Regions from separate parts of the Duganella sp. AC237 genome, predicted to be linked through region 3. Evidence: riboswitches for the same ligand, from Rfam matches in the RefSeq annotation. Region 3 holds a riboswitch; each other region holds the start of a gene.
What was found. Region 3 has a riboswitch for cobalamin ahead of AC0IYS_RS08570 (TonB-dependent receptor). Riboswitches for the same ligand answer to the same signal wherever they lie in the genome.
Positions count from the first base shown of each region.

Region 1 (4,501 bases), 2.2 Mb from region 3:
TGGTCTTGCCGCGCAGGCGGAAGGAGGTGACCGCGCCGTACATGCCGGGCTCCTCGGGAGTGAGGATCTGCACGCCCGGCGCGTCCAGCACGCGCCGCACCCAGTAGTCGCGCAGTTCGCGCAGCCGGGCGCTGCGCTCGGCCAGCGGAATCTGGCCGTGGTATTTCAGCGCGGCGGGAATGGTCATGACGCTGGCGGCGTTGACGGTGCCGGAATGGACGCGCGCGCGGATGTCGGTGGCCGGGTAGCTGCTGTTGCCCAGCTGGATATCGATGTCTTGCAGGCGCGATTCGCGGATGTACAGGAAACCCAGCCCCAGCGGCGCCCCTATCCATTTGTGCAGGTTGGCGCCGACGAAATCGGCGCCGAGGTCCGGGATGCGGAAATCGAGCTGGCCCCAGGACTGCGCGATGTCGACGATGACGTCGACGTTGCGGCGCTTGGCCAGTGCGACGATCTCGGCCACCGGTATCACCAGTCCGGTGCGGTGGCTGATGTGCGTCAGCAGCAGCAGGCGGGTGCGCGGATGCTGCCGCAACGCCTGTTCGTAAGTGTCGATTACCGCCTGGCGCGTAGCCGGTTCGGGAATGCGCACCGTCGCGACATTGGCGCCGCGACGGCGCGCCAGGTCGTTCATCGCGTCGATCATGGTGTCGTAGTCGAGGTTGCCGACCATGACGGTGTCGCCGGCCTTCAGCGGCCGGTAGTTGGCGATCAGGTTTTGCAGCGACTCGCTGGCGCCCCGGGTGATGGCGATTTCACCGGTGGCGACGCCGGCATGCGCGGCCAGGCTGGCGCGGATGGCTTCGATTCCGTCGCGGTCGAACTGGCTGCGCAGATAGCGCGAGTTCTGACGGTTCAGGGTGTCGATGTTGCGCTTGAAGTCCTCGGCCACCGGCGTCGGCATGATGCCGTAGTAGGCGTTCTCGAGATTGATGAAATCGGGCGCCACATCGTAATGCGCGGCCAGGCTCTCCCATTTCCCGGAGGCTTCGGTTGCAGCGGCGCCGCGCGGTGCGGCGGCGAGGCCGACACCGCCAAGGGCCAGGCCGGCGACATCGCGCAACCAGTGACGTCGGTTTCGGGGGAGGGTGATCATCATGCTCCTTGATTTCGATTGTTGGTTACTTTAGATTATTGCACTGTTGTCCTGTAGTTGCAAGATGGTTGCATTTGGATTTCTCGGCAGGTTGAACGATGTCGAGAGTTGCCTGGTTGTCATGGCCGGGGTATGATGGCGCCGTTTTGGTGCTCGCGGCCATGTCTTGGCCGCAGTTAAACGGGAAACACGCGTCGGGAGGCCGGCGGCAAACGTGTGCTGTCCCCGCAACGGTAAAACAGGCGCCGGCATGTCATTGCGACAGCGCCGGCCGGTCAGCTCAACAGTCCACTGTGCGTTCGGCATGGGAAGGCGGGGTGATTGGTCCTGTTAGCCCGGATACCGGCCAGGACAGATGGAAGCAAGCGACCGGGACCTGTCGTATTTGTGGTCGACGGAACCCGGCTCACGCCTCAACAGTCTCCGTCCTCCGCCCCTGTTCGCGACTGCTTCTTTTTTTCTCGGTGCACGAGGAATGCGCCGTATAAAAAAGACCGCCAGCCGGTCGCAATCGAAAGTCCCATGAACCACCACGCCATCCCCCGCAGCCTGCCACGCCTGCGCCTGCTTCCAGCGATGCTGCTGACGGCCTTGCCCGCCTTCGCCAACAACAACGGCAACGGCAACGACAACACCCCCGCCGCCGACAGCCCGCCCGTGCAACAGGTGCAGGTCTCGGCCAGCCTGATTCCCCTCGGCGTGGCCGATTCCGCCAACCAGGGCACGGTGACCGCCAAGCAGCTGGAAAACCGCCCGCTGCTGCGCACCGGCGAGCTGCTCGAAGCGGTGCCCGGCCTGATCGTGACCCAGCACGCCGGCGACGGCAAGGCCAACCAGTATTTCGCGCGCGGCTTCAATCTCGATCACGGCACCGACTTCCGTACCACGGTGATGGGCATGCCGGTGAACCTGCCGACCAACGCGCACGGCCAGGGCTATTCGGACCTCAATTTCCTGATCCCGGAACTGGTGGCCACCATCCAGTACAAGAAGGGCACCTACTACGCGGAGGAGGGCGATTTTTCGGCCGCCGGCGCGGCCGCCTTCGACTACGTGCGGCAGATGCAGCAGGGATTGCTCAGCGTGGAGGCGGGCCAGAACCGCTTTGCGCGCATGCTGGTGGCCAATTCGACGCCGCTTGCGGCCGGCACGCTGCTGTACGCGATCGAGCGCGCGGGCCAGGATGGCCCGTGGGACACGCCCGAAGACTACAAGCGCGTGAACGGCGTGCTGTCATATAGTCTGCGCAGCGGCGACGACGACCTGAGGCTGACCGCGATGGGCATGCACTCGTCATGGAATTCGACCGACCAGGTGCCGCAACGCGCGCTCGACAGCGGCTTGATCGGCCGCTACGGCGCGCTCGATCCCAGCGACGGTGGCGAAACGTCGCGTTACAGCGCATCCGCCGAGTGGACGCGCCAATACGCCGACGGCTATGGCAAAGTCGGCGCCTACGTGGTCAAATCGCGCCTGGACCTGTTCAGCAATTTCACCTATGTGCTTGACGATCCGGAACATGGCGATCAGTTTCACCAGGCCGAGAGCCGCCAGATCCTTGGCCTGAACGCGGAACGCGCCTGGCAGCACAAGCTCGGCCCCTTCGCTGCCGAGACTTCGGTGGGCGTGCAACTGCGCCAGGACCGCTTGTCGCCGGTCGGCTTGTATCTGAGCGAAGCGCGCCGGCGCCTGTCGACGGTGCGCGAGGACGAGGTCAGGGAGCGCGCCGCCGCCGTCTACCTGTCGAGCAGCGTCGTCTGGACGCCCTGGCTGCGCACCGTGGCCGGCGTGCGGTCGGACCGCTATGCGTTCGATGTGGACAGCGATACCGGCGCCAACTCGGGCAAGGTCGACGCCTCCATCACCAGTCCCAAATTCACCGCCGTTTTCACGCCCGGCAAGAACGCCGAGGTGTACCTGAACTGGGGACGCGGCTTCCATAGCAACGACGCGCGCGGCGTCACCGGGACCGTCGATCCCAAGACCGGCCTGGCGGTCGATGCCGATGGCGCCGCGATCGAGCGCGCCACGCCGCTGGTCAAGGCCACCGGCAAGGAGGCGGGACTGCGCCTGGTCGGCCTGGTTCCCGGCCTGCAGACGACCATCGCCGCCTGGCGGCTCGACCTCGATTCCGAACTGATCTTCATCGGCGACGCCGGCACCACCGAGGCCGGGCGCCCGAGCCGGCGCCACGGCGTGGAATTGGCCAATTTCTATTCGCCAGCAAAGGACTGGATTGTCGACGCCAACCTGGCCTGGTCGCGCGCTCGCTTCCGCGACAGCGATCCGGCCGGCGATTTCATTCCGGGTTCGATCAGCCGCACCGCCTCGGCCGGCGTGTCGGGGGAATCGGGGCCATGGTCGGGTGGGGTGCGGCTGCGCTACTTCGGACCGCGCGCGCTGAGCGAGGACAACACGGTGCGGTCGCCGTCGTCGACCTTGGTCAACATGAAGCTCGGCTACAAGCTGGCGCCGAACCTCAAGGTCACCATCGAGGTGCTGAACCTGCTGGATCGACGCGTCAGCGACATCGATTACTATTACGCGTCGCAACTGCCGGGCGAGGCGGCGCCGGTGGCCGACATCCACACCCATCCCGGCGAGATGCGCACGTTACGGGCCGGGCTGGCCTGGCGCTTCTAAAGCGGCGCCGCAGCGCGTTTCCTATGGTTTCGCAGGGCCGCCCAGGCGCAACATCAGCACGCTGTGCGGCGCCAGCCTCGCTCGCAGCGTGCCGCTGGTGTCGCCCGTCTTTTTGCTCCACAGGTCGGACCAGCGGTAGACGTTCTGCTTGAAATCGACCGACCGCTTGCTCAGGTCATCGGTCAGCACTTGCTTCTTCCAGTCATGGTGAACGTCGGCCGCCTGGTTGGAACGGTTCAGGAACATCAGTGCCCATTCGCCACCGTCGAGCGGCTTGGCATAGACCTCCAGCGGACCGTCGGCCAATACGCGCAGCGCTTGAATACCCAGCTTGTCCTGGCTCACCGCGATCACGCCGGGGTTGGTCAGGATGCGGCGGGTCGACTCCGACATGGAACGCAGGTCGTTGCCCAGGATCAGGGGCGAGGCCATCATGGCCCAGATCGACAGATGGGCGCGGTCTTCATCTTCGCTCATGCCGTTGCCCACTTCGAGCATGTCCATGTCGTTCCAGCGGCCGGGTCCGGCGAACTTGCGCAGGTTGTCGTCGGCATGCTTGTCGAGGATGCGCAGCACGCCCAGGCCGGTCGAAAAGCCGGGACTGAACTGGCAGTCGAAGCAATTATAGATATCGGGCGTGGTGCGCCACGAATGGCCGACCTGGCCGGCCCATTCCCACGGCTTGCTCATGCCCCATTCGCAGATGCTGAACACCATCGGACGGCCGGCCTTGGCGATCGCGTCGCGCATCGTCGTGTA
Region 1 is NZ_CEEDEW010000003.1:4,032,790-4,037,290, reverse strand. Features, by position in the region: gene AC0IYS_RS17795 (aminotransferase class V-fold PLP-dependent enzyme) at 1-1,099, opposite strand, end outside; cobalamin riboswitch at 1,230-1,464, shown strand; gene AC0IYS_RS17790 (TonB-dependent receptor) at 1,622-3,742, shown strand; gene AC0IYS_RS17785 (glycoside hydrolase family 27 protein) at 3,764-4,501, opposite strand, start outside.
Region 1: linked by a shared signal. The riboswitch ahead of AC0IYS_RS17790 (TonB-dependent receptor) and the one ahead of AC0IYS_RS08570 (TonB-dependent receptor) in region 3 are both predicted to bind cobalamin.

Region 2 (4,501 bases), 4.3 Mb from region 3:
GCCGCTGCTGCACGCGGCGGTCAACTTCCTGAACCAGATGGCCACCTTCGAATCGGCCCAGGTCAGCGAGAAGTCTGAGTAAGGGCAGCGCCAGTGCACCAGCTCCGACTGTTCTTCACCGCGCTGCAGTTCTTCACGCGCCTGCCGATCCCGCGCTGGGTGGGCTTCGATCCCGCCTGGCTCAATCAGGCGTCGCGCTATTTTCCGCTGGTCGGCGTGGTCGTCGCGCTGATCGCCGGAGCGGTCTACGCGGTCGCCTTCAAGTTCTTCCCTCCAGTGATCGCCGTCATCCTGTCGGCCGCCGCCGGCATTTACGCCACCGGCGCCTTCCATGAAGACGGCTTTGCCGATATGTGCGACGGTTTCGGCGGCGGCATGACGCCGGAACGCGTGCTGGAAATCATGAAGGATTCGCGCATCGGCGCCTACGGCGCGATCGGGATCTTCTGCCTGCTGCTGCTGAAGTGCGCGATCTTGACCCGAATACCACCGTTCGGGGTATTGGCGGCCCTGCTGGTGGCGCACCCGATGTCGCGACTGATGGCGGTCTCGCTGATCTGGCGGCTGGACTACGCGCGCGCCGAGGGCAAGGCCAAGCCGCTGGCCCAAAAAATGCGCACCATGGAATTCGCCATCGCGGCCATCACGGCTTTGCTGCCTGCGCTGATACTTATATATCTGGGCTGGCTGTCGTGGACAATGCTGATCAGCGGCTGCGCCTTCGCATTGGTGGCGACCTTCTGGCTGGCGCGGAAGTTCGTTCGCCGCATCGGCGGATACACGGGGGACTGCCTCGGCGCGGTACAGCAAGTGACCGAGGTGGTCTTCTATCTGTGCGTGCTCGCCGGGCTGCATACCAGCGCGCCATTTGAGGTTTTCTGAGCCGTGCGGCTGATACTCATTCGTCATCCCCAACCGCTGCTCGCGGCGGGCGTCTGCTATGGCAGCACCGATCTGGACGTCGCGCCGGCGGAACTGGCGCGCACCCTCGCCGAGCTGGCGCCGCGACTGCCGGCCGGTTTGCCGCTATATTCCAGTCCATTGCGCCGCTGCGCCGGACTGGCCGCCGGCCTGTCGGCCACGCCGATTTTCGACGCCCGCCTGGTAGAAATGCACTTCGGCGGCTGGGAGATGCGCGCCTGGGACGACATTCCGCGCGCCGACGTCGACGCCTGGGCTGCGGATCTGGTCAACTACCAACCGGGCGGCGGCGAGAGCGTATTGCACATGGCCGCGCGCATCGCAGCTTTCCACGCCGACCTCCAGCGCCAGCTGGGCGACAACGGCGAGGCCATCGTCATCTGCCACGCGGGCGCCATGCGTTTGCTGTCCGCCTGCCACGCCGGCCTGCCGCCGCCGGAGATGGCCCTGCAAGCCGCCCGGACGCCGCACCATATCGCCTACGGCGCCCAACTTGTCCTGGCGTGACGCCCGTCGCCGTCACCTTCAAGTCGCAGCCATCCGCAGTTTGAGAAAGGCGTTGACGGTCAGCCTTCCGACCGTCGGATCGTCGACCATCAACTCCGGTCGCGTGATAAACCCGGAGTGGAACAGCCCACCATTGTAGAAAATCGCCCGATTGAACTTGGGCTCGACCGTCAGCACTTTCTCGAAATGGTCGTCGGAGGCGATGGCGTAGGTCGGCGCGGAGACGCCGGCCGGCGCCTCCCCCGCCTGGTCCATGCGCTTCAAGTCAAGCAACCAGGCGTCGATTTCCTCGATCGGAAGCTTGGGCTTGAAAAAGCTGGTGCCGCCGAGCCGCTCGTCCTTGAACAGATACAGCACCATCGCGCCGACGCCTTCCATAGGCCCCAGGCCGTAGGAGTCGCGGTGCGGAATGCGCTGGCCCGGCAACAGCTGCTCCGGACGACGCGTCACCAGCGACAGGCGGCTGTGTATGCTGAGCACACGGCGCGCCTTGAGCGGCGTGCGCGCATGCAGCAAGAACGCTTCCTGCATGCTGGCGACGATGCGACCCGTTAGCGGCAGCTCCGGTCCCGGATAATAGTTACCGGCCGAGTCGACGAAATGCCGGTGCTCCAGCGCGGCGTACTCCACCATGATCTCCGGTTCCGCCAAAAAATTATCGACGACGACGCACTGGTGGCCGTCGAAAATCGGCACCACGCTCACCAACGGGCGGGGATTGACCATCGGCCGCACCGCGCGCGCGGGCGTAGACGGAGGCTGGGAAGAACGTAGGTCGAACATGCGCGCTCCTGCGACAATGAAAAGGGCTTGGTTTGTTTGGCGGCAGCCATCATATCGAAAAAAGCCTGTCGTCTCCCACCAACTGTGAACTATTTTTCACTAGGGGAGCCCCCCGCAAAGCCGTATAATGACCGGCTTTGGTGCCCGCGCGTCCGTCCGGATGCGCAGTTAAACGGGAAACACGAAGCCGCCCGGCGGCCCACGTGTGCTGCCCCCGCAACGGTAAGCAAGTGTCGCGCGGCGCGCGACAAACCAGCTCTGACAACCACTGTGCTCCGCATGGGAAGGTGAGATGGTCTAACTTGCCAGCCCGGATACCGGCCAAAGCAGGTGGAAGTGGGCGAACCGAATGCGCGCGCGCATCTCTCGGCTCTCCGCTTCTGTTCAATCTGGCCCACGGGGAAGTAGGCCGGTTGCTCCTAACAGAAAAATAAATCATGTCCTTTCCGCTCTCCCGCCTGGCCCCCCGCCCGGCGGCACTGACCTCGCTGGCACTGGCAATGGCCGCCGCCTTCTCGCACAACGTCGCCCATGCCGACGAGGCGCCCGCCGACACCGTCGTGGTGACCGCCACCCGCACGCCGCAACCGCTGGCCGACATCATCAGCGACACCGTCACCATCAAGGCCGAACAAATCGCCGAAGCCGGCGCCGGCTCGGTGGTCGACCTGCTCAAACGCCAGCGCGGCATCGAAGTGACGCGCAACGGCGGCGCGGGCAGCTCGTCCAACGTCTACATCCGTGGCGCCAACAGCAATCAAAGCATCGTGCTGGTCGACGGCGTGCGTATCGGCTCGTCCACCACCGGCGCCGCCAACTGGAGCGCCATTCCGCTGACCGCGATCGACCATATCGAGATCGTCTACGGCGCACTGAGCTCCCTGTACGGCGCCGACGCGATCGGCGGCGTGATCCAGATCTTCACCAAAAAAGGCAAGGGCGCGCCAGCGGTGACGGCCTTCGCCGGCTATGGCAGCGACAACACGCGCGAAGCCGATGTGACGGTATCGGGCGCCACCGGCGGTGAACACAGCTTCGGCTACGCGGTCAGCGCCGGCAAGGAAAAGTCCGACGGCTTCTCGACCTCCCGTCCCGGCCTGACCTCGTACAATCCGGACGACGACGGCTACGACAAGGAAAACGTCTCCGGTCAATTCAGCCTGCAACTGGCCAAGGGCTACGAGGCCGGTGCGCTTTTCCTGCATAGCAAACTCGATTCGCAGTACGACGCCCTGCGTGCCGGCACCTACGACGTGCGCAGCAAGAACGTCATCGACACCGCCAGCGTCTACGCCAAGGCGCAACTGCTGCCGGTCTGGGACAGCCTGCTGCAATACTCGGAGACCAAGGACAAAGGCGAAAACTACACCAACGCCACCGCCGCCGGCTATGCGCGCATCAAGACCAAGCAAAGCTTCATCACCTGGCAAAACGATGTGCGTGTCGGCGCCGACCTGCTGCAACTGCTGTACGAGCACCGCGAAGAGAAGGTACAGAGTAACGGCTCCAACGGTGTGCTGAACCGCCAGCGCGACACCAATTCGTTCGCCGCCTCGTACAACGCCCGTCGCGGCGCCAATCTTCTGAGCGCGAGCGTCCGCCGCGACAACACGGTCTACGGCTCGCAGAATACCGGCTCGCTGGGCTACGGCTACAACATCACACAGGCATTGCGCGCCACCGCCAGCTACGGCAGCAGCTTCCGCGCGCCGACCTACAATGAGTTGTACTTCCCGGAGTACGGCAATCCCGCCAACAAACCGGAAGAAGGCCGTAACGCCGAAATCGGCCTGCGTTACGACGATGGCGTCAACACGCTGAGCGCCGGCTACTACCGCAACCGCCTGACGGACATGCTCGTCAACATCAACCCATGCCCGTTCGGCCGCGCCGGCTATCCAAGCGGCTGCGCTTACAACGTCAATCGCGCCACGCTGGAGGGCATCACGCTGTCGGCCGCCACCAGGCTGGCCGGGATCAACCTCGCCGCCAACCTCGATCTGCAGGACCCGAAGGATGAGACGACCGGCAAGCGCCTGCAGCGCCGCTCGAAAAAACACGGCAACCTGACCGCCGACTATGCCATCGGCGCGCTGAAGGCCGGCGTGGAGCTGGAAGTATCGGGAGACCGCTATGACGACGCGGCCAACAGCAACCGCCTGGGCGGCTACGGGCTGGTGAACCTGTACGCGACCTACGCCTTCTCGCGCGACTGGTCGGCGCTGGTCCGCTGGAACAACATCGGCGACAAGCAGTACGACCTGGCGCGGTACTACAACACGCCGGGTTC
Region 2 is NZ_CEEDEW010000003.1:6,150,285-6,154,785, forward strand. Features, by position in the region: gene cobT (nicotinate-nucleotide--dimethylbenzimidazole phosphoribosyltransferase) at 1-82, shown strand, start outside; gene AC0IYS_RS27250 (adenosylcobinamide-GDP ribazoletransferase) at 94-882, shown strand; gene AC0IYS_RS27255 (histidine phosphatase family protein) at 886-1,428, shown strand; gene AC0IYS_RS27260 (DUF6445 family protein) at 1,447-2,211, opposite strand; cobalamin riboswitch at 2,333-2,551, shown strand; gene AC0IYS_RS27265 (TonB-dependent receptor domain-containing protein) at 2,649-4,501, shown strand, end outside.
Region 2: linked by a shared signal. The riboswitch ahead of AC0IYS_RS27265 (TonB-dependent receptor domain-containing protein) and the one ahead of AC0IYS_RS08570 (TonB-dependent receptor) in region 3 are both predicted to bind cobalamin.

Region 3 (4,501 bases):
GGCCCCAATTGGGCGTCGACCGCCGCGAACAGGCGCAGCACGTCGGCTTCCACGCTCATATTGCCCTGCACGACGATCGCCTCGCCGCCCTCGCCGGCAATTTGCGCGCGCAGCTGTTCGGCCGCCTCGCCGTTGCTGACGTAGTTGATGCAGACGGCGTAGCCACGGCGGCTCGCCATCAAGGCCGTCGCCGCGCCTATGCCCCGGCTGCTGCCGGTCACCACCATCACTTGTTTCATCGCTCGCCTTGTAAAAAAGCCCGCTGGCGCGGGCTTGTAATCAGGGTTACTTCTCCGGACTGGTGTTTTTCAGCGCGTAGGCCACGTGCTGCCACCAATGGTCGCGCGAATCGACGCTGCGCAGGCACTTTTTGTCGATCTCGCCCTTGAACATCGGATCTTCGCACTTTTTGGTCATCAGCGCATAGCGCTGGTTTTCCGCGTTGGCCAAGGCGACCACCAGCCAGAAGACCAAGCCCGCCAACACCACCACCAGGCTCCAGGCGACATGGTTGATATACGCCCACTCGAACAGCGTCTCGATGGCCGGTGATGACTCTTTATAGAGGTGCATCACCTTGCCTTCGGCGGCCTTGCGTTCGTCGCTGATTTCTTTCATTTTCGTACCCGTTCCAAATTAAAGCGCATCTTTGCGCGGCGGGTGACACGTCCAACCACGCCACGAGCGGAGATTACCACTTTTCAGGCGCGAGGTGGCTGTTCGCGCCTGATCGGCGATTAAAACCCGCTTAAAACTCGTAGCGCGCCGACAGCTTGAGCTGGCGGCCGTCGGCCGCATAGATGCCGGCCTTGCAGGAAAACGCTTGCGAGTAGTACTGCTTGTCCGTCAGGTTGAGGCCGGACACCGCGAACTCCCACTGGCCGATCTTGCGGGCATAGCGGGCGTCGACGGTGGCGAAGCCGGGAATTTTTCCTGCGCAGCTGTTGTCGAAGTCCGAGCCGTAGCGCTGGCTGTCGACCCACTGCGTGCCGATGTCGGCGGACTGACCATCGGCCGGGGTCCAGCTCAGGCGCGCGCTCAGCGTATTCTCCGGCACCAGCACCATTTGCTTGCCGCTGTTGGCGCCTTCGCGGAACTTGGCATCGACATGCTGGTAATGCGCGCTGACGGTCCAGTCGGTGGCGATGCGTTGCTCCGCATCGAGTTCGACGCCGCGGCGTTTGGTCGGGTCGAGGTTGATGTTGGCGAAGTTGGTTGGATCGTAGAAGATCTCGTTGCTCAGGTTATGGCGGAACACGCGCGCCGTCACTTTGTGCACGGCGTTGGCGAAGCTGGCACCGAACTCCAGATCGTGCGACTTCTGCGGCAGCAGCGCGGCATTGATCACCCGCGTGGCCGCGTTTTCGTCCGAATTGGCGACGCGGTAGCTTAGTCCCGCCTTGCCGAATACCGTCAAACCATTCAGCGGCATATAGCTCGCTTGCAGCTCCCACGCGTTCAGCCCCTGCGCGACGTCATAGCCAGTGGTGGCGAAACCTTTCGGGTCACTGAAGTCCTTGTCGAAGACCTCGCGCCGCACGCCGGCCGAGACGCGGCCCTGGTGGGCTGCGTCGAATCGCAACTCGTCTCGCACGTAGATCGCTTTCGATTTTTGGTTCGCGTCCGCCGCCGAGAACGACGCCTCGGTGGTGCGCTCCCACTTGGTCAGGTCGATACCGGCCACCACTTCATTGAGCATGCCGCCAATCTGGCCCAGGCGACGCACGCGCGGCGAGAACTGAATCTGCTTGCTGTCGTAGGTGCTGGGCGAGGGGAAACCGCCGAAGAAATAGGTCGTGTCGACGGTCTTCTTGCGGTAGGACAGATCGGCCGCCAGATCGTAGTCGGCCACCCGGTACTGACTGAAAATGGTGAAGCGGTCGCTGTCAAGCGAGCCGTGATCGTCGGGTGAACTGTCCTGGCGCGGATTGGCCATGTATTGCGCCTCCGTCAGCGATCCCGGCAAACGCATGTCCTGGCGCGCGCCTTCATAACGGAAGCCCACGCGCCCGACATCGTTGAACCACTGCGCGCCGCCGCTGAACTGCGTCTGTTTGAATTCGTTGTTGTCGCGGTAGTTGTCGGTGCGCTGGTGGCCCAGGGTCGCATCGGCCGCGAAGCCTTCCCACGCCTGCGCCGCCGACACGCGGGCCTCGCCGGCGTTGAAGCGGCCACCCTCGACAAACACGCTGCCACGGCGGGTGTTCTTGCCCGGATTCTTGGTGACGATATTGATAACGCCACCGGTGGCGCCGTCGCCGTACAACACGCTGGCGCCGCCGCGTGTGATTTCGATGCGGTCCACGGTATCGACCGGAATGGTCGACAGAATCGCGGTGCTCAACTCATTTTCCGACAGGCGCACGCCATCGAGAACGATCACCAGATTCTGGCTGCTGTTGGTGCCGAAGCCGCGCAGGTCGAGATCGAAGTCCGGGCTGCCGTTCAGGCTTTGACGGCCGTAGACGCCGCCGATTTTGCGGATCGCCGAATTGACGTCGCTGACGCCGGCGCGGCGGATATCCTCGGCAGAGATCACCGTGGCGCCGATCGGGGCCAGCGCCGGATCGGCGTCGAAGCGCGAACCGGTGATGACGACCGGCGCCAGCACCTGGGCGACCTGCGCGCCGACCGCGTCTTGCGCGATGGCGGTGGCCGGCACGATAGCGGCGGCGGTAAAGCAAAGGGAAACGGCGGCAGCCAGCAAACGTGGCGCCGAAGGCGGAACAAACGCGAAGGAATTCATGGTAAATCGTTTTCAAAAGAGACATCCGCGCCTGCGTCCCCGCAAGTCGGAAGTGTACGGAAGCCGCGCACCGGTCGACGGCGCGCGCTCCCCCTGGTCTGGCCGATATCCGGGCTGGCCGGCGCGGTCGGAGCGACTCTCGACAAAGCGCGGGCGTTACCGTTGCGGGGGCAGCACACCTTGGCCGGTTCGCGGAATGCGGAAGCGGCCCTGTGTTTCCCGTTTAACCGCGCACGTGAACACATGCGCAGGCACCAGAACCCCGGCATTATACGCCTGCCAACACCGCCGCGCCCCGACAGGGGCCGGGTCCGGCATCATTCAGCATTTCGATAGGACCTATCTACATTTCATGCATTGATTGCCGGGCATTACATCCCCATAGTAGATATAACAACGATACCGGAGCAATGCCATGAGCACCACCCAAACCCTTCCCACCTACTTCCTGTCCCACGGCGGCGGCCCGTGGCCCTTCATGATGGACACCGTCGGCCACCTGTACGCAAAGCTGGACGCTTCGCTGCGCGATATCCCGCGCCAGCTGGGCGTCACACCGAAAGCGGTGCTGGTCGTTACCTCGCACTGGGAAGGCCGCGACTTCATGCTGTCCTCGTCGGCCAAGCCGCCGATGTTGTACGACTACGGCGGCTTCCCGCCGCACACCTACGAGGTGCAGTACAGCGCCCCGGGCGCGCCGGAACTGGCGGCGCAGGTCAAACAACTGCTCGACGCGGGCGGCCATCCGGCGCAACTGGACGGGCAGCGCGGATTCGACCACGGCACCTTCAGCGCCATGTATCCGGTGTATCCGGACGCCGACGTGCCGATCGTGCAGCTGTCGCTCAAGCACGGACTCGATCCGAAGACGCACCTGGAGGTGGGACGTCTGCTGGCGCCATTGCGCAAGGAGGGAGTGCTGATCATCGGCAGCGGGCTGAGTTACCACAATCTGCGGGCGTTCAACGCGCAGGGCGCGGCGGCGTCGCATCAATTCGACGGCTGGCTGCGGGCGGCCATGGCGCTGCCGCCGGCGGAGCGCACGGCGGCGTTGGTCGAGTGGGAGAAGGCGCCGGCCGCGCGCGTGGCGCATCCGCGCGAGGAGCATTTGCTGCCGCTGATGGTGGCGTTGGGGGCGGCCGAGGACGAGCCGGCATCCGTGCCGTATCACGAGGATGCGTTTATGGGGTCGTTGGCGGTGAGTAGTTTCCGCTTCGGCGGCGCGTAGAGCGTTAGGAATTACGTTCCGCGTTTACCCTTGGCGTATTCGGCGGCCTTGGCTTCGGCGATCGCTGCCTTCTCGGCCGCTTTGGCCGCGGCTTCCACCGCGTAAGTGTCCAGCCGCTCCTTGCGCGACGCCGGCGTCTCCAGCGAGATGCGGCCCAACGTGCCGCTGCGGTAGTCGCCAAGGAAGGTGTGCGACGCCTTCTCGAAATCCAGGTCGCCACCCTTCTGGCGGAAGCCGCGCTTGGCCGCCACGCCCTCCACCACCGCGATGCCGTCGAAGGTTTCGATGTCCTTGAAGCCGTAACGCGCCACCAGCAGCTGCGGGTAGTACTTCAGCATTTCGTCGGCCAGGAACACCGCCACCTCCTCCTCGATCAAGGCGTTCGAGCCGATGGCGTGGCTGGCGGCCAGCATCAAACCGTCGCTGGGCAGCGCGATCTTCGGCCACAGCATGCCGGGCGTGTCGACCAGGATGGTGTTCTTGTCCAGGTAAAGCTTTTGCTGCTGCTTGGTCACCGCCGGCTCGTC
Region 3 is NZ_CEEDEW010000003.1:1,839,692-1,844,192, reverse strand. Features, by position in the region: gene AC0IYS_RS08580 (SDR family oxidoreductase) at 1-239, opposite strand, end outside; gene AC0IYS_RS08575 (hypothetical protein) at 286-618, opposite strand; gene AC0IYS_RS08570 (TonB-dependent receptor) at 749-2,746, opposite strand; cobalamin riboswitch at 2,830-3,020, opposite strand; gene AC0IYS_RS08565 (DODA-type extradiol aromatic ring-opening family dioxygenase) at 3,162-3,974, shown strand; gene ylqF (ribosome biogenesis GTPase YlqF) at 3,986-4,501, opposite strand, start outside.

Region 4 (4,501 bases), 1.9 Mb from region 3:
GGACGATAGCGTCGGCGCGCCACTCGTCCCGCAGCCAGCGATACAGCGCGTAGTAGTGATGCGTCGGCGGCAGGTCCGGCTGATGGTAGATCGCATCCGGATCCATGCCATAGCCCCGCGGCGGCTGCAACGCCACGAACACGTTGCCCATCTCGATTCCGGCCAGCGACACATGGCCGTCGTGGACATAGGCCTCGCCCGGGGCCTCGCCCCACTGCTTGGTCATCTTGTCCCGCAGCGACGCCGGCAACTCCGCAAACCATTGCGCGTAGCGCTCCGCCGGCACGCGGCCGGCGGCGTTCCGCAACTGCTCGGCGGTCACGTAAATATTGTCGTATGAGCAGCGTGCTATCAGGTCATGGATCAACGCAGTGCCGTCACCACCGGGTTGGCCCGCATCATAGCCGTCGACCCGCATGGCTTCCAGGATGCGCATCAGCGACGCCGGCGCATCCAGCCCGACCGCGTTGCCGATCTGCGAAGCCTTGCTGCTGGAATTGGTGAACATGAAGGCGATTCGCTTCTCCGCGTTCGGCAGCCGCTTCAGCCGCGCGAAACGTGCGGCGATGCCGGCGATGCGCGCCACACGGTCCGGCAACGGGTCGTACTCGACCGCCTCGTTCGGCAAACCCGCGGCGCGCGCCTTGAACGACAGCGGCACCGTGATAATGCGGCCATCGAATTCCGGCAGGACCACGTTCATCGCCGTATCGAGCGGATTGAGGCCGCGCGCCGACTGGCTCCACTGGTCAAGCGTCATGCCGCTGGTGATGGCTTGCAGCACCGGCACGTCGAGCGCCTCCAGCACGCCGACCGACCATCCGGCCGGCGTCGGGCCGCCCGGCGTGATCTCGCCCATCGCGAACGAGGTGGTGTTGATCAGTACATCGACATGCGCTCCCGAGGCATCGGCGACATGGCGCAACGCGCCGGGCAAGCTGCCGCCATCGCCGGCACCGGCGCGCAGCGACGACGTAAACACCGGCAGCACGTTCATGCCGCGCGCTTCCAGCGCGGCCAGCATGGCGTCGATGAAACGCGTATTCCCGCTCATCCAGTGGGCGCGGTAAAACACGATGCCCACGCTGGGACGCGCCGGATCGCGCAGTGCCAGCCAATCGGCCAGGCCGGCGCCGGGCGCCAGATCCGGATGATAGATGCCGTGTTCCGGCAGCGGGTGGGCCGGCTCGAAACCGAAGCCGGTCAATAGCAGGTGGTCGGAAAGATAGCGCAGCAGTTGCGCCAGATTGGCGCTGCCGCCGGCCTGGAAGTACTTCAACGTCATCTGCAGCACGTCCGCCGACGCCGCCGACACCGCGGCCAGTTCCGGATCCGGCTCGCCGGTGCCGCTGACGACGATCAAATGCCGGCCATGGCGGCGCGCGTGGTCCACCAGCTCCGAAAATCCGGGAACGCCGCCAAGCCGGCCCAACACGCGCACGATGATCACACGCGCCGCGCGCAAATCCCCCTCCAGCAGCCCGGCCATCGAGGTATCCGCATCGAGCGATTGCAGGTTCACGCCCGCCACCGCGCCGAAGCCCGCAGGCAGCTGCGCCCGCGCCTGATGCAGCACCGTCAAATCGTTGGACGCATGGGTCAGCAGCGCGATGTGCGCCGGGCCGGTTGTTGTTTCAAGCATCTTTGGGGTCCGGTGCGCAGGTATCGCCTTCACCAAGGCGATGGAATATCAGGTCGCCGACTTCGCGTCCGCCGATCAGGTGTTCGTTGACGATGCGTTCCGCATTGGCCTCGTTCACCCGCTGGTACCACACGCCTTCCGGATAGACCACCATCACCGGCCCCTCGTAGCGGCAGGCCACCATGCAATGGGTGCGCGTGCGCTTGACCGCAAGTTCCGGATGGGCGTCGATCATTTCGCCCATGCGCTCGAACACGGCCTGCGCGCGCCCCTCGGCGGGAGCGCAACGCGGACCGACGCACATGAAGATGTGACGGTGGTGGGTTCTCATCGATCGGCGAAACGCTTGTGAAAGAAGCCTGCCAGCGCGCCCAGCGCCAGCCAGAACACGCCGTTGGCGAGCGCGGTGGCATAGACGAAGGAACGCTGCAAATGCTCCGGCGCGACGCTGGCATGAACCAACGGCTGCGGCGCGCCGACCAGATGCGGCACCATCAGCAGCGCGACGGCCGCCAGCTTCAGCGCCCAATGGCGTCCAAAGGCCAGCAGCGCCAGCGCGGTGGCGGTCGACATTGCGGTTGCGATCCACCAGCCCTGGCGCGCGGCCACCGGCGCGGCGGCGGTGCCGGGCAGCTCCGGTGGCAAACCGATCGACGGCGCCAGGAAGAACACCGCGTAACCGGCGACGCCCCAGAGCAGGCCGGATCGCCAGTCGACCGGCCGTCCGCGCAGCCCGATGGCGGCCGCCAGCAGCAATCCATAACCGACCGCCATGCTGACGTCTGCCAGCGCGGTGTACAGCGTGCGCTCGACGCCGTCCTCCGGCTGCCAGCCGCCATGCTCATGCGCCGCTTCGTGCGCGGCTTCGTGCGCTGTTTCGCGGGTTTCTTCGTGCGCCGCTTCGTGCGCATGCTGCGCGCCGTCGGCGTGCGTATGCACCACCGGCGCCGCCTCGCCGGCCGATTCCAGCACCTCGGCCTGGGCGATGATGCGCGTCACCTGCAAGTGCTGCACGCCGGTCAGCATCAAGCCTGCCAGCAGGCCCGCCGCCGCGGCGGTGCGCACCATCCGATTGAACATGCCGGTGCCCGCACCGGCGCCGGTACGGCTCAATGACACGGGAAGCCCGCCGAGTGGCGGCTGTCGTGGGCGGCGTTATGCAGCGCTTCCATCGACGCGAATCCCGCGCCGAACAGCAGCACCGCGCCAAGGCTGGCGGCCATCGTGGCGGCAATCAGCTTGTCTTTCAGTGCGACGGGACGGGCATGTGCGGGGGAATGGGCCTGGGCCTGGCCGGCGTGGATGGTGTTGATGGACATATCGTTTTCTCCGAAAAGCAGCGGCGACCACGGGGTCGGAAAGCTCGTATCGGAAGATGGACCAGGGGAGAGAGGAATGCGGCGCCAGGAAGAACCGGAACGAAGGTGCGCGGATCAAACCATGACAGTTCTCCACCCGTATCGCCCTCCGCAATACAAACGTGTTTACCGCTACTGGCTGGTTTCCGGGCTGGCGAGTGGGCATCCGTGTGGATACACCTGGATTTGCGCCTTCCCATGCTGTCGCACAGTGGCATCGTACAAATCCTTAACCTCGCTTACCGTTGCGGGGGCAGCGCCGGCATTGCCGTTCCAGCGGAACGGCGCACCGGCTTCCCATTTAAATCTGCAAACGATCATTTGCAGATACCAGAAGCTGACTACCGGCGCAGTATAGGTCTGCGACTGCGGAATTGCAAGACGATCATGCCATCGTGTGTGCGCCGGTGAAGAATGGCCTGGGCGTCAGCCGTCCACCGGATGCGCCGGCGTATCCAGCATCAGCTGATAGAACGCCAGGTCCAGCCAGCGGTCGAACTTGAAGGCGGCATGACGAATAGTGCCTGCATGCACGAATCCCGCCTGTTCATGCAGGGCGATGCTGGCGGCGTTGGCGGCGTCGATGCCGCCAACCAGGATGTGCAGGTCGGCCTGCCGCGCGGCGTCGATGATGGCGCTTAGCAAAGTGCGCCCCAAGCCTTTGCCGCGCTGGTCGCCGCGCACATAGACCGAGTGCTCGACCGAGTATTTATTGGCCGGAAAGCCCCGAAACGCGCCGTAACTGGCGAATCCCAGCAACTCGCCCGCGCCGTCCTCCAGCCCGATGACGGGATAGCCGCCGGCCCGCTTGGCCGCGAACCAGTTCTTCATCGTTTCCATCGTGCGCGGATGGTATTCGTAGAGCGCGGTCGAGTTGGCGATGGCGTCGTTGAAGATGGCGAGGATGGCTGGCGCGTGACGCTCTTCCGAACAGCTGACGAGTTGCATTGAGGCTCCGAAATAAGGGCTTGGATTGAGACTGCTCAACATGATAGACGATAAATCTCAAGCCTTCCAACGGCCATCCCTGTCATCCAGACATTTTCGTACAGAAAATTAGGACAAAGGAATAGACTGGCTGACGAAAGTACTTTCCATGTTGTAATATCACGAAAAATGGGTATCGCGCCTCACCAATAATAATAGAGCGAGGTAGCATCAATCATGAAATTAGCGCATGCGCCGTCTATTCGGACCCGGCTGATCTGGCTGGTGGTGGTTTGCGTCGTCCCCGCGTCGCTGATGGTGGTGAAGATGATCGCCTCCGACTACGAGTTCGCGCGCGCCGCTTTCATCCGCAGCGCCATGACGACCGCCCACGCCAACGCCATGGCGATCGACAAGGAATTCGCCGTCATCGAATCGACGCTCAAGGTGCTCGCCACCTCGCCCAGCCTGCTGGGCGAGGACCTCAAGCCGTTCTACGATCAGGCGCGCGCCATCTGCGCCAGCCAGGATATTTTCAACATCGTGCTCGAAGACGGCGCGGGCCAGCAGCTGA
Region 4 is NZ_CEEDEW010000003.1:3,769,959-3,774,459, forward strand. Features, by position in the region: gene AC0IYS_RS16715 (cobaltochelatase subunit CobN) at 1-1,642, opposite strand, end outside; gene AC0IYS_RS16720 ((2Fe-2S) ferredoxin domain-containing protein) at 1,635-1,973, opposite strand; gene AC0IYS_RS16725 (CbtA family protein) at 1,970-2,710, opposite strand; gene AC0IYS_RS16730 (CbtB domain-containing protein) at 2,752-2,961, opposite strand; cobalamin riboswitch at 3,121-3,350, opposite strand; gene AC0IYS_RS16735 (GNAT family N-acetyltransferase) at 3,427-3,948, opposite strand; gene AC0IYS_RS16740 (cache domain-containing protein) at 4,165-4,501, shown strand, end outside.
Region 4: linked by a shared signal. The riboswitch ahead of AC0IYS_RS16730 (CbtB domain-containing protein) and the one ahead of AC0IYS_RS08570 (TonB-dependent receptor) in region 3 are both predicted to bind cobalamin.